Regions from separate parts of the Lysinibacillus sp. CTST325 genome, predicted to be linked through region 2. Evidence: riboswitches for the same ligand, from Rfam matches in the RefSeq annotation. Region 2 holds a riboswitch; the other holds the start of a gene.
The links. Region 2 has a riboswitch for FMN ahead of ACYQ73_RS01910 (ECF transporter S component). Riboswitches for the same ligand answer to the same signal wherever they lie in the genome.
Positions count from the first base shown of each region.

Region 1: it holds a riboswitch for FMN, as region 2 does, so the genes downstream of both, ribE (riboflavin synthase) here and ACYQ73_RS01910 (ECF transporter S component) in region 2, are expected to answer to the same signal.

Region 1 is NZ_BAAFHO010000001.1:118,306-123,427, forward strand. It holds partial or broken gene ribB (3,4-dihydroxy-2-butanone-4-phosphate synthase) at 187-780, opposite strand; gene ribE (riboflavin synthase) at 811-1,449, opposite strand; FMN riboswitch at 1,593-1,718, opposite strand; FMN riboswitch at 1,844-1,969, opposite strand; gene ACYQ73_RS00605 (YibE/F family protein) at 2,564-3,679, shown strand; gene ACYQ73_RS00610 (YibE/F family protein) at 3,679-4,455, shown strand; gene ACYQ73_RS00615 (HAD hydrolase-like protein) at 4,771-5,122, shown strand, end outside.
Region 2 is NZ_BAAFHO010000001.1:371,897-377,018, reverse strand. It holds gene ACYQ73_RS01915 (RNA polymerase subunit sigma) at 1-1,249, shown strand, start outside; FMN riboswitch at 1,539-1,736, shown strand; gene ACYQ73_RS01910 (ECF transporter S component) at 1,959-2,546, shown strand; gene ACYQ73_RS01905 (sodium-dependent transporter) at 2,715-4,061, shown strand; gene ACYQ73_RS01900 (STAS domain-containing protein) at 4,131-4,517, opposite strand; gene ACYQ73_RS01895 (methyl-accepting chemotaxis protein) at 4,572-5,122, opposite strand, start outside.

The DNA.
Region 1 (5,122 bases), 250 kb from region 2:
TGGGGTTGATTTCCGTTCCGACTAGGCGCTTTCCTGGGGGCGTCCGATGAGTCGCTAATCCCAAGGAGTTGTCTAGTCTCCACTCCAATCAACTTATATACATAAAGTACGTTTTAACAAATGTCATTCCAAACTTTTGTTGATGTTCCTTTATATTGTCTGTGTGTTTTCTTCCATTATTTGTTGTCGACGATATGTTGCCAATGCTTCTATGGAAATCATTTTTAAATGATGTTGTGCTGCATATTTAATGAGGTCATTAAAGCGTAGCATTTTGCCATCGTCGCCCATAATTTCGCAAATAATGCCCGCGGGAACACTATGACAAAGTTTGGCCAAATCAATTGTAGCTTCTGTATGTCCTCTACGCTCTAATACACCATTATCTTTTGCTATTAACGGGAATACATGGCCTGGTCTACGAAAATCTGCGGCTTTCCCTTGTGGTTCTAACATTTTTTGTATAGTCATTGCCCGTTCAAATGCGCTAATTCCAGTCGTTGTGTCTACATGATCTATACTAACGGTAAATGCCGTTTGATGATTATCTGTATTAATACTAACCATAGGCTTTAATGCTAACTTTTGTGCAAGCTCCTGTGAAATCGGTGTACATATAAGACCTCGTCCATAGGTCGCCATAAAGTTAATCGTTTCTGGAGTCATAAATTCCGCAAGTGCGAGTAAGTCCCCTTCGTTTTCTCTGTCCTCGTCATCTACTACAATAATCATCTTCCCTTGTTTTAAATCCTCTATTGCTTCTTCAATTGAATGTAGCAATATCGCCGCCTCCAGTTCGTAAAATGTTAGTTAAAACCCGTTTTGTGCTAAGAAATCTCTTGTGATGGTCGGAGGTTCCTGTCCACACTTAAGTTGATGCAAAATGTATTTTCCAACTAAATCGGTTTCTACATTAACGAGATCACCCATTTTCTTCATACCTAAAATAGTTTCCTGGTATGTGTGAGGTATCAGTGATACTGTGACACCGTTTTTCTCGACATGAAAGAGTGTTAGACTCGTTCCGTCAATTGTGATAGAACCCTTTGGAATACAGTAGTTCGTTAACTCTGTTGATAGTTCAATATCAATATAGACTGCATTTGCTAATGGCCGCTTGCGCACTATTTTCCCTACCCCGTCAACATGTCCGGATACAAAATGACCACCGAAACGTCCATTAGCTGACATAGCACGCTCTAAATTTACCGGATCTCCAACTGCGAGCTGCTGTAAATTTGTTGCGCTCACTGTTTCAGGCATTACATCCATCGTTAGCTCTTGTTCATTAAAATGTATCACTGTTAAACAAACACCATTGACCGCTATACTATCCCCGAGCTTTACATCCTCTACCATTTCCTTTGAAATAACGGTAATTTTCATACTTTGCCGATCGCTTTGCATGGTTTTTACGGTACCAATATCCTCAACAATTCCCGTAAACATTTTTACACCTACTTTCATTCATTTAATAATTTTCGTTCAAACAAAAAACCCCTTAGATTAAAGGGGTTTGGGAGTTCATATACATAAGACGTCAACAAATAAACCTCATGGATATAATATTTTTTTCCATAGGCTGTCATCTCATCGTTCTTCTCCCATCCAGACTGTCACTGTCGGTTTTGGATTTGCACCAAATCAGCTTGCGCTCACGGACTTTGAATTTCTTCATCACCGCCGATTGGGAATTTCACCCTACCCCGAAGAACAACTGCTATTCAATTTTTTAGCCAAATAAAACAAAAACTACTTCCCAACTATAAAATGGGAAGTAGTTAAAATAAAAGCATACTCAAACAAACCTTATAAACTCAAGCGAATTTAAAAAGCTCACACTTTTACCCTTCTCCCATCCAGACTATAACTGTCGGTTTTGGATTTGCACCAAATCAGCTTGCGCTCACGGACTTTGAATTTCTTCATCACCGCCGATTGGGAATTTCACCCTACCCTGAAGGATATTTTATTTAGCTATTTCTTACGATAACACTACTTGATTAATTTATCCAGATAATTCTCAAAAACAATTTCTAAATTTCAGTAATGATCCCCATCCACATGTAGTACTTGACCAATAACGAAGGATGAGTCATCGGGGGCTAAATATAGGTAGGCGCATGCCCCGCTCGTTTTATTGACGTATTTGACAACCGTTGGATACCTAGAGACAGTTAATGGCATCCAAATCGGTCCTGGGGCGACTGCATCCCTCGAACCCCTCTTCTGTATTTTACCGCTTCCTTCATATGCTAAGTTGTCTATATTTCCCTAAGACACTGCTAATAACCATACTATTGATCTAAAGCGAATAAATTAATATATACTTACACAATGAATAACAATAATTTAAATATGCTAAAACTAAGTAAGCTAAAAGCTACTTATTAAGGAACCTCTATTCAATTAGCACGTTACATTATAATGGCACTTTTTTAATCCGCTTGACATTAAAATTCATAGTGACACTGTGAGTCATTGTTCGTGCCAACGTTAACAATGAACGCAACGACTAGGATTAGATTCCCTTCTCACATTGGAGGTTTTTTTATTGCAAAACATCTTGAAAAAAAAATCTTTTAACAAAGTTATATTTTATACCTTTATCGCAATTTGCTTTATCGCTTCTGTTTTTTTCGTTTATCACAACGAAGCATTTTATGATCGTCCAATTGCGGAAGTTATAAAAACGGAATTAAAAGAATCAAACCCTGTAACGGATTTGTATGAAAATGAAGATCATTTATATACTCAGCAAATTACAGCTGTATTAAAAAATGGTGAAAAAAAAGGTAAGCTTATTCATTTTACAAATGAGTATTCAGCATCTGGAGCCTTTGATCAAGAGTACCATGTTGGGAATAAATTATTTGTTTCCATTAAAGCAAATACAAACAAAAATGGGGATTTAACTGGGGCTATTTTAGACGTGAAACGTGATCAGTTTGTCTTGATAGTGGCGTGGATTTTTATTTTTGCTTTGCTGATCGTTGGTAAAAGGCAAGGGTTATTTTCAATCATCAGTTTAATTGTAAATTCTCTTGTTTTATCCTACGCTTTGGATTTATATATACAATCTAATATAAATTTGATATTTATTAGCGGGGTATGTGTTCTTTTATTTACGGTCATTTCTTTAATTCTCATTAACGGCTTGAATGAAAAAACATATGCAGGGATTGCTGCAACACTTATCGGAACATTTATTTCGTTATTGATTAGCGCTTTAGTTCTGTGGATCACAAACGAAAATGGAATTCGATATGAAGAGATGCAATTTTTAACGCGACCTTATCGAGTGATTTTTATGGCTGGGTTATTTATTGGAGCACTAGGAGCTGTAATGGATGTCTCCATCACAATGGCTTCTTCAATGTTCGCTTTATTTGAGCAAAACCAAAATATTTCTGACCAAGCACTGAAAACCTCAGGGATGGACATCGGGAAAGACATTATGGGAACGATTACAAGTATTTTGTTTTTTGTTTATATTTGTGGCTCAATCCCTATGTTGATTTTATATTTGAAAAACTCTTATCCATTAGGGCAAACACTTTCCATGAACCTTTCATTAGAATTAGCTAGGGCACTAGCAGGTGGAATAGGTGTGGTCTTAACAATTCCAATCAGTTTATACACTTCTATTTTTTTCATTAATCGAAAGAGGGAAAAATAATGAATGTATTAGTATGGTTAACTGCCATTTTATTCATATTGATGATCGTTATTGGTGGAAAAAAAGGAGTACGATCTTTTCTATCTTTATTTTTAAACTTTGGAGTACTCTTTATAACTATCTTTTTAATGACCAGTCAGAAAAATAGTCCGATTTTATTAACGCTCATTGCCTGTACCGTCATTAGCTGGATTAGCTTATTTTTTATTAATGAAACGAGCAGTAAAACGGTAACTGCATTCATTTCTACCATGATTACGATTGTAATTTTATTATTATTCATTGTTTTTGTAACGGAGAAATCAATGATTCGAGGATTCGGGGAAGAATCCTCAGAAGAAATTAGCATATTTTCTCTTTATATTGGTGTCAATTTTGTGCAAATTGGAGCTTCCGTTATTATTATGAGTACGATTGGGGCCATTTTAGATGTTGCCATTTCTATTGCTACTTCCATGCATGAAATTCTTCATCATAATCCGTTAATTAGCAGAAAAAAATTATTTACATCAGGTTTAAGCATCGGAAGGGACATTTTAGGTACAGATACAAATACATTATTTTTCGCTTTCTTTGGTGGATATTTAAGCTTGCTCATATGGTTTAAAGATTTATCTTATTCAATTGGTGAAATTATTAATTCAAAAGTATTTGCCACTGAACTTATTATGATATTCTGCGCAGGTATTGGAATCGCACTTATCATTCCTATTACTTCCTCGGTAAATGCATATTATTTAACAAAAAAACGCGATACAACACAAGATGCTTCATAGTATTCCTACCTGTCACCCAGCTCAAACAACGGATGACAGGTACTTTTTTGTCCATTCAACTACATAAAAATTTTCAGATGATTTCATTATTGAATTCGATGCATTTTTCGGTACAATATTTACCAAAGAACACCCCTTACCTCCCTTTACTTAAAGAAATATTTATCCATTAGTAAAAAAATTTATTCGTCTGGGGTTATTAATAATACTCTGTTACATATTCTGTATAATCATGTCATTATTTTAAAAATAGGCAGTAACATTTTCAAGAAAAAAACGTCTTTACAACTAGATAATTAAAGGAGAAAGTTTGTTATGAAATATATTATTTTTGATTTTGATGGAACACTGGCAGATTCTACAGCAGTGTTTGCATCAGCTTGGAATACGATTGCGCAAAAATATAAATTTAAAGGAATAGAGTTAAAGGAAATCGAATCATTGAAAAAATTATCTATAGCGGAGCGCAGTAAATTATTCGACTTCCCTATGTATAAATTGCCCATGATTTTGCCACAGTTTTACCGCTTATATCGTCAGTCATTAAATGATGTTCATCTTTATGATGGTATTAAAGAAGTCCTTACGGAAATTGATCAAAGGGGCTATAAAATCCTTATTATTTCTTCCAATTCACAGGAGAACATTTCAGAATTTCTAAAAATGA
Region 2 (5,122 bases):
GCTTTCTGACCGCCGTTCGAAAGAAGAAATATTCAATCGATTAATGACAGATGCTCGCTTGCAGGATAATGTCCATCTTCAAGAAGCTATACAACAACCGATAGATGATGAAATAACATCGCAAGAGCAACAACACAGTATTCCTATGCAACAAGAAAGTACCGAGACAGCGACAACAAAGAAGAAAATTCGTAAATGGCCAATCTTTATGAGCGTTGCAGCAGTTTTCGCTTTAACAGTACTTACAGGCTCTATGTTCATGAATCATAATGATGCAAAAATAGACCAGGCTAATGCTCCTGAAACCTCTCAATATTCAACATCGCAGGATAGTCATGCAGCGAAAAGCTCTGTCAACCATGATAAGATGATGGAATCCAACAGCATAGTAGCAGAACATTCAAGGATCATGTCTTTACGATCATCAGTTTATGAGGAAGATTTAACAGATGCAGTAGTATTTCATATTGGTTTGGCAAATCGTGATAAGAAAAGCGTACCGATGACGTATATCATTCCAAATGAACGAGTTGCTACTGATTTTGCGAAGAAAAAGCCTACAACATTACAAATGTATGAAAAGTATGCGCCGCAAATTGATGAGAAAGCAAATGGTCTTACTAACTATCATCCATATAAAGGAGAATTGAAGGAGAAGGGCGATAAACTAGTTCATGTATTGCCGGAGGAAAATGATTATGATGTTGCTTCAGCAGATACTAATGAATATTTAGAGACTTTACAGGATACATTCTCTGATTCAGAGTATAAAGATGTTGAGTTTGAAAATCCTGATGGTACAGCCTACAAATTTTCCAAGGAAGAAGAGCCAAGTAATCCTAAGGCATTAACAAGCTCAAATCATTTTAATTATTATTTATATAAAGATGAAAATGGAGCTGAATATTTATCACCCGATTCTCGTAAAACTTTTCCCACTGTAACAGAAGCACTTACCGATATGCGAAATAAAAATGATGATGTATACGTTTCAGTTGTACCGGAAAATATAACATACACTGTGAAAGAAGTAGCAGAAGGTGTTATTGTTACATTTGATGAGCCGCTTGATTTAACGACCATGGATACTGTTCGTGCAACTCAGCTGATAGAAGCTATGATGCTCACTGCTGCAAGCTTTGATCAACAAATACGTTTAGACAATGTTGTACAGGAAACCTGGGAGGGATTTGATTTAAAAAAATTCTTGCCAAAGCCTGTAGGAGCCAATAAACGATATATGCCATAAACAGCATAACGGTAGAACTTAAAAAATTTTTTGGAGCATTCTCGCCGCTATATGTGCGTGAATGCTCTTGTCATTTTATGACACCAGTAGCAAAGAGTTATTGCTCATAAAAGCCTATTGGTGAGGATTAGTGGAGATGTAGAAAACCCTCACTGATTAAAGTTTCGCTCTATGAGCTATTGGTCGAGTATTTATAAAGCATACAAGTTTAATCGGAATTTTTTAAGCAAAGCTATTTACATTTCTCTAATAATTCATTATAGTAAGGCTATGAAACAAAAAAATAATGATTCATCTTCGGGGCAGGGTGAAAATCCCGACCGGCGGTAATAGAGTTGTAAATCGCTAATGTTTCCTTTAAGACATATTAGCTCGCATGATTTACTAAAAGCTCTTCAGCCCGCGACCTGTGCAAATAATTTTTTGCATGGCTGACTTGGTGTAATTCCAAGGCCGACAGTTAAAGTCTGGATGGGAGAAGATGGAGGTACGATCGTCATTCATTGTTATGAATTTAGCTATGTATGAGCGTTTTTTCGATGTGGCTTCACACAGCGTATGCTCAGAAAATAGTTAATTAATGGCGTTTTTTAATCATGCCTATTCTCCCTTATGCTCTTTTGCATAAGGGTTCTTTCATGATGATAATCGATTAGGTCGTAACCTTTCTTCTTGCGAGATTGAATCAGCAAAGAGGAGAGAGTTTTCTATGAAGAAAAATGTTAAACTTCAATCGTATATTACGATTGGCATGCTGAGCAGTATTTCGTTTTTATTAATGCTTTTTAATTTCCCGATTCCGCCATTTCCAGCGTTTTTGGAAGTGGACTTCAGTGATATGCCAGCATTACTAGCAGCGATCACTATGGGACCTGTAGCTGGTATTTTAGTAGAATTATTTAAAAATGTGTTGGACTGGGTTTTCTCAGGCACGCCAACGGGAGTACCGGTAGGACATATCGCGAACTTTGTGACAGGTATTTTATTTATTCTACCAGTGAGTTTTGTTTTTAATCGCTCCAAAACAGTTAAAGGCCTTATCGGAGGTTTAGCTGCTGGAACAATTGTAATGGCAGTAGGGATGAGCATTCTTAACTATGCAGTATTTTTACCTATGTACACTTACTTTTTAGGTATGGAGCCTGTTGTAGGTGATTCACTATATAAAATGATCGTAGCTGGTATATTGCCATTTAACATTGTAAAAGGTATTTTAATTACTATCATCATGGCATTACTATTTACAACGATGCGTAAATGGATTAATAATCAGCGTTCCATGTATTTAACAAAATAATTAGGATGAGACCTCGAGCTGTTAAGCGTTCGAGGTTTTTTTATTTAGAATGATGGTTGAGGTGTTGGATAATATTACGCAAAAGTAACGTATAGAATTAATCTAGTCGAGTGTATTATTTTATTGTAGAATAAGGAAGAGTTGAGTAAGTTAGAGGAGTTTGAAGAGATGAGTGAAAAAAAGAGTCAGTGGTCTAGTAAACTAGGCTTTATTTTAGCATCGGCTGGAGCTGCAATTGGACTAGGCGCAATTTGGAAGCTTCCTTATGTTACTGGACAAAGTGGTGGAGGAGCGTTTTTCCTTATTTTTGTTCTATTTACATTGCTGATTGGTTTACCGATGTTGTTATCAGAATATATTTTAGGTCGTGGTACACAGTCTGAGGCTGTAACTGCCTATAAAAAAATTGCACCTACAAAAACAGGTTGGGCTTGGGTTGGTCGTATGGGTGTGCTCGGCTGTTTTTTATTATTAAGTTTTTACAGTGTTGTAGGAGGTTGGATTTTTATATATAGTGGCCTTGGTGTGACTGGGGCTGTTATTGATCCTTCCGTTGATCCTAGTGAACTATTTGCAAAGATTGTAGGAACACCTTGGATTACATTACTAGGTTTAGGGCTGTTTACGCTAGTAAATGTATTAGTCATTTCACTTGGTGTGCAAAATGGTATAGAAAAGGCCAATAAGTGGATGATGCCTTTATTATTCATTATGTTTATTGTGCTTGTTGTGAGGGCTTTAACATTAGATGGGGCAATGGAGGGGGTTAAGTTCTTCTTATGGCCTGACTTTTCCAATATAACTGGAAAGGCTATATTAGAAGCGTTAGGGCAGTCTTTCTTTGGCTTAGCGGTAGGGTTTTCTTGTCTTGTGACGTACAGCTCCTATTTAAAGAAAGATGTGAGCTTACCTAATTCCGCAGGCTCCGTTGTTCTTCTCACAGTGCTTGTATCGTTTTTAGCAGGATTAGCAATTTTCCCTGTTGTATTTGCTTTTGATTTAGAACCAGCATCTGGACCTGGCTTACTGTTTATGGTTCTGCCAACAGCATTTAGTCAAATGCCATTTGGTGAAATATTCTTAGCGATGTTTTTATTATTATTTTTATTCGCAACGCTAACTTCTTCATTCAGTTTATATGAAATTATCGTAGCGGCATTTATGGAAAAGGGACGTATGTCTCGTTCTGCATTGACGATGCTACTAGGTGTAGTAGTCTTTATTGCGGCGATTCCTGCAGCGCTTTCATCAAGTACTTTAGCGGATGTATCAATTTTTGGAAAAACAATTTTTGATGCAACTGACTTTTTAGTATCTAATTTAATGCTTCCGTTAGGTAACTTATTGATTGCTATTTTTATTGCGTATGTAGTTGATAAAGAAATTGTGAAGAAGGAATTATTAATAGGAAGTCAAATGGGGCAGGGGTTCTATTCAACGTATCGACTACTGATGTTAATAGTAGTACCTTTTGTGATTATCGTTGTGTTTGTAAATATGCTTTTACAATATTAAAGTGAATAGGTTGCATTCCGTTTAATAGGAATGCAACCTACTTTTATGTTTGGGAGGGCAACAACAGGGTTAGTATTCGCTAAGTGATAGTTCACCTAGCCAGCCTTCTTTAATGATCTGTCTTGCTTGCTCTTCGCTTTTAGTAATAGGGAATACTTTATCGACTTGTGAAATAGCAAACAAGTTACGAATGAAATCATCGACAACAATAATGGCGATTTTCTTTTCTTTTACAGATACTTTCTTTGCGAAATTGACAATCATGCCAAAGCCGGTACTATCGATGTTTGTAACCTTTTGCATATCGATAATATATCCATGCATTGTTTCCAAGCTTAATGATTGAAGCTCAATTTTTATCTCTTCAATCAACCCATATTCTAAATCGCCCATAAACGCAATCAAAATATAATCAGCCTTTGTGTCAATATCCATCGCAATTTTCTTCTGATTCATACTATAGCGCCTCCATTTTCTTTTTCATGTTAGGAAATTCTAATTCTATAGAAGTTAAAACTTGAATTTATTGACTTCATTTTGTAATTTATCAGCAATAGATGCTAACTCATCTGAACTTTGTGTAATTTCTGCCACAGTTGCATACTGTTCTTCCGATGTTGCGGCAATTTCCTCTGTTGCTGCGGCGGAGTCTTCAATGATGCGGGAAATATCTTGAATGGCTTTTTGAACCCCTAAGGAGTTGTTGTTTACATTCGTAAATGCAGCCTTCATCTGCTCAACGCCTTTTTCTGTTTCTTCAACCTTTTCAACGATTTCCTTTAATGCAGTTCCTCCCTTGTTGATAATGGTTACTTGCTCCTCTACTGCTAGTAGATTACTTTCCATCGTGCGAACTGTCACAGAAGTTTCAGCCTGAATATCTTTAATGAGATTTGTAATTTGTCCTGATGCTAAACTTGATTGCTCGGCTAACTGGCGTACCTCTGATGCAACGACGGCAAAGCCTTTTCCTTGCTCGCCTGCTCGTGCTGCTTCGATGGCTGCATTGAGTGCAAGTAGATTTGTTTGCTCTGCGATACCCGTAATAACAGTAATAATGC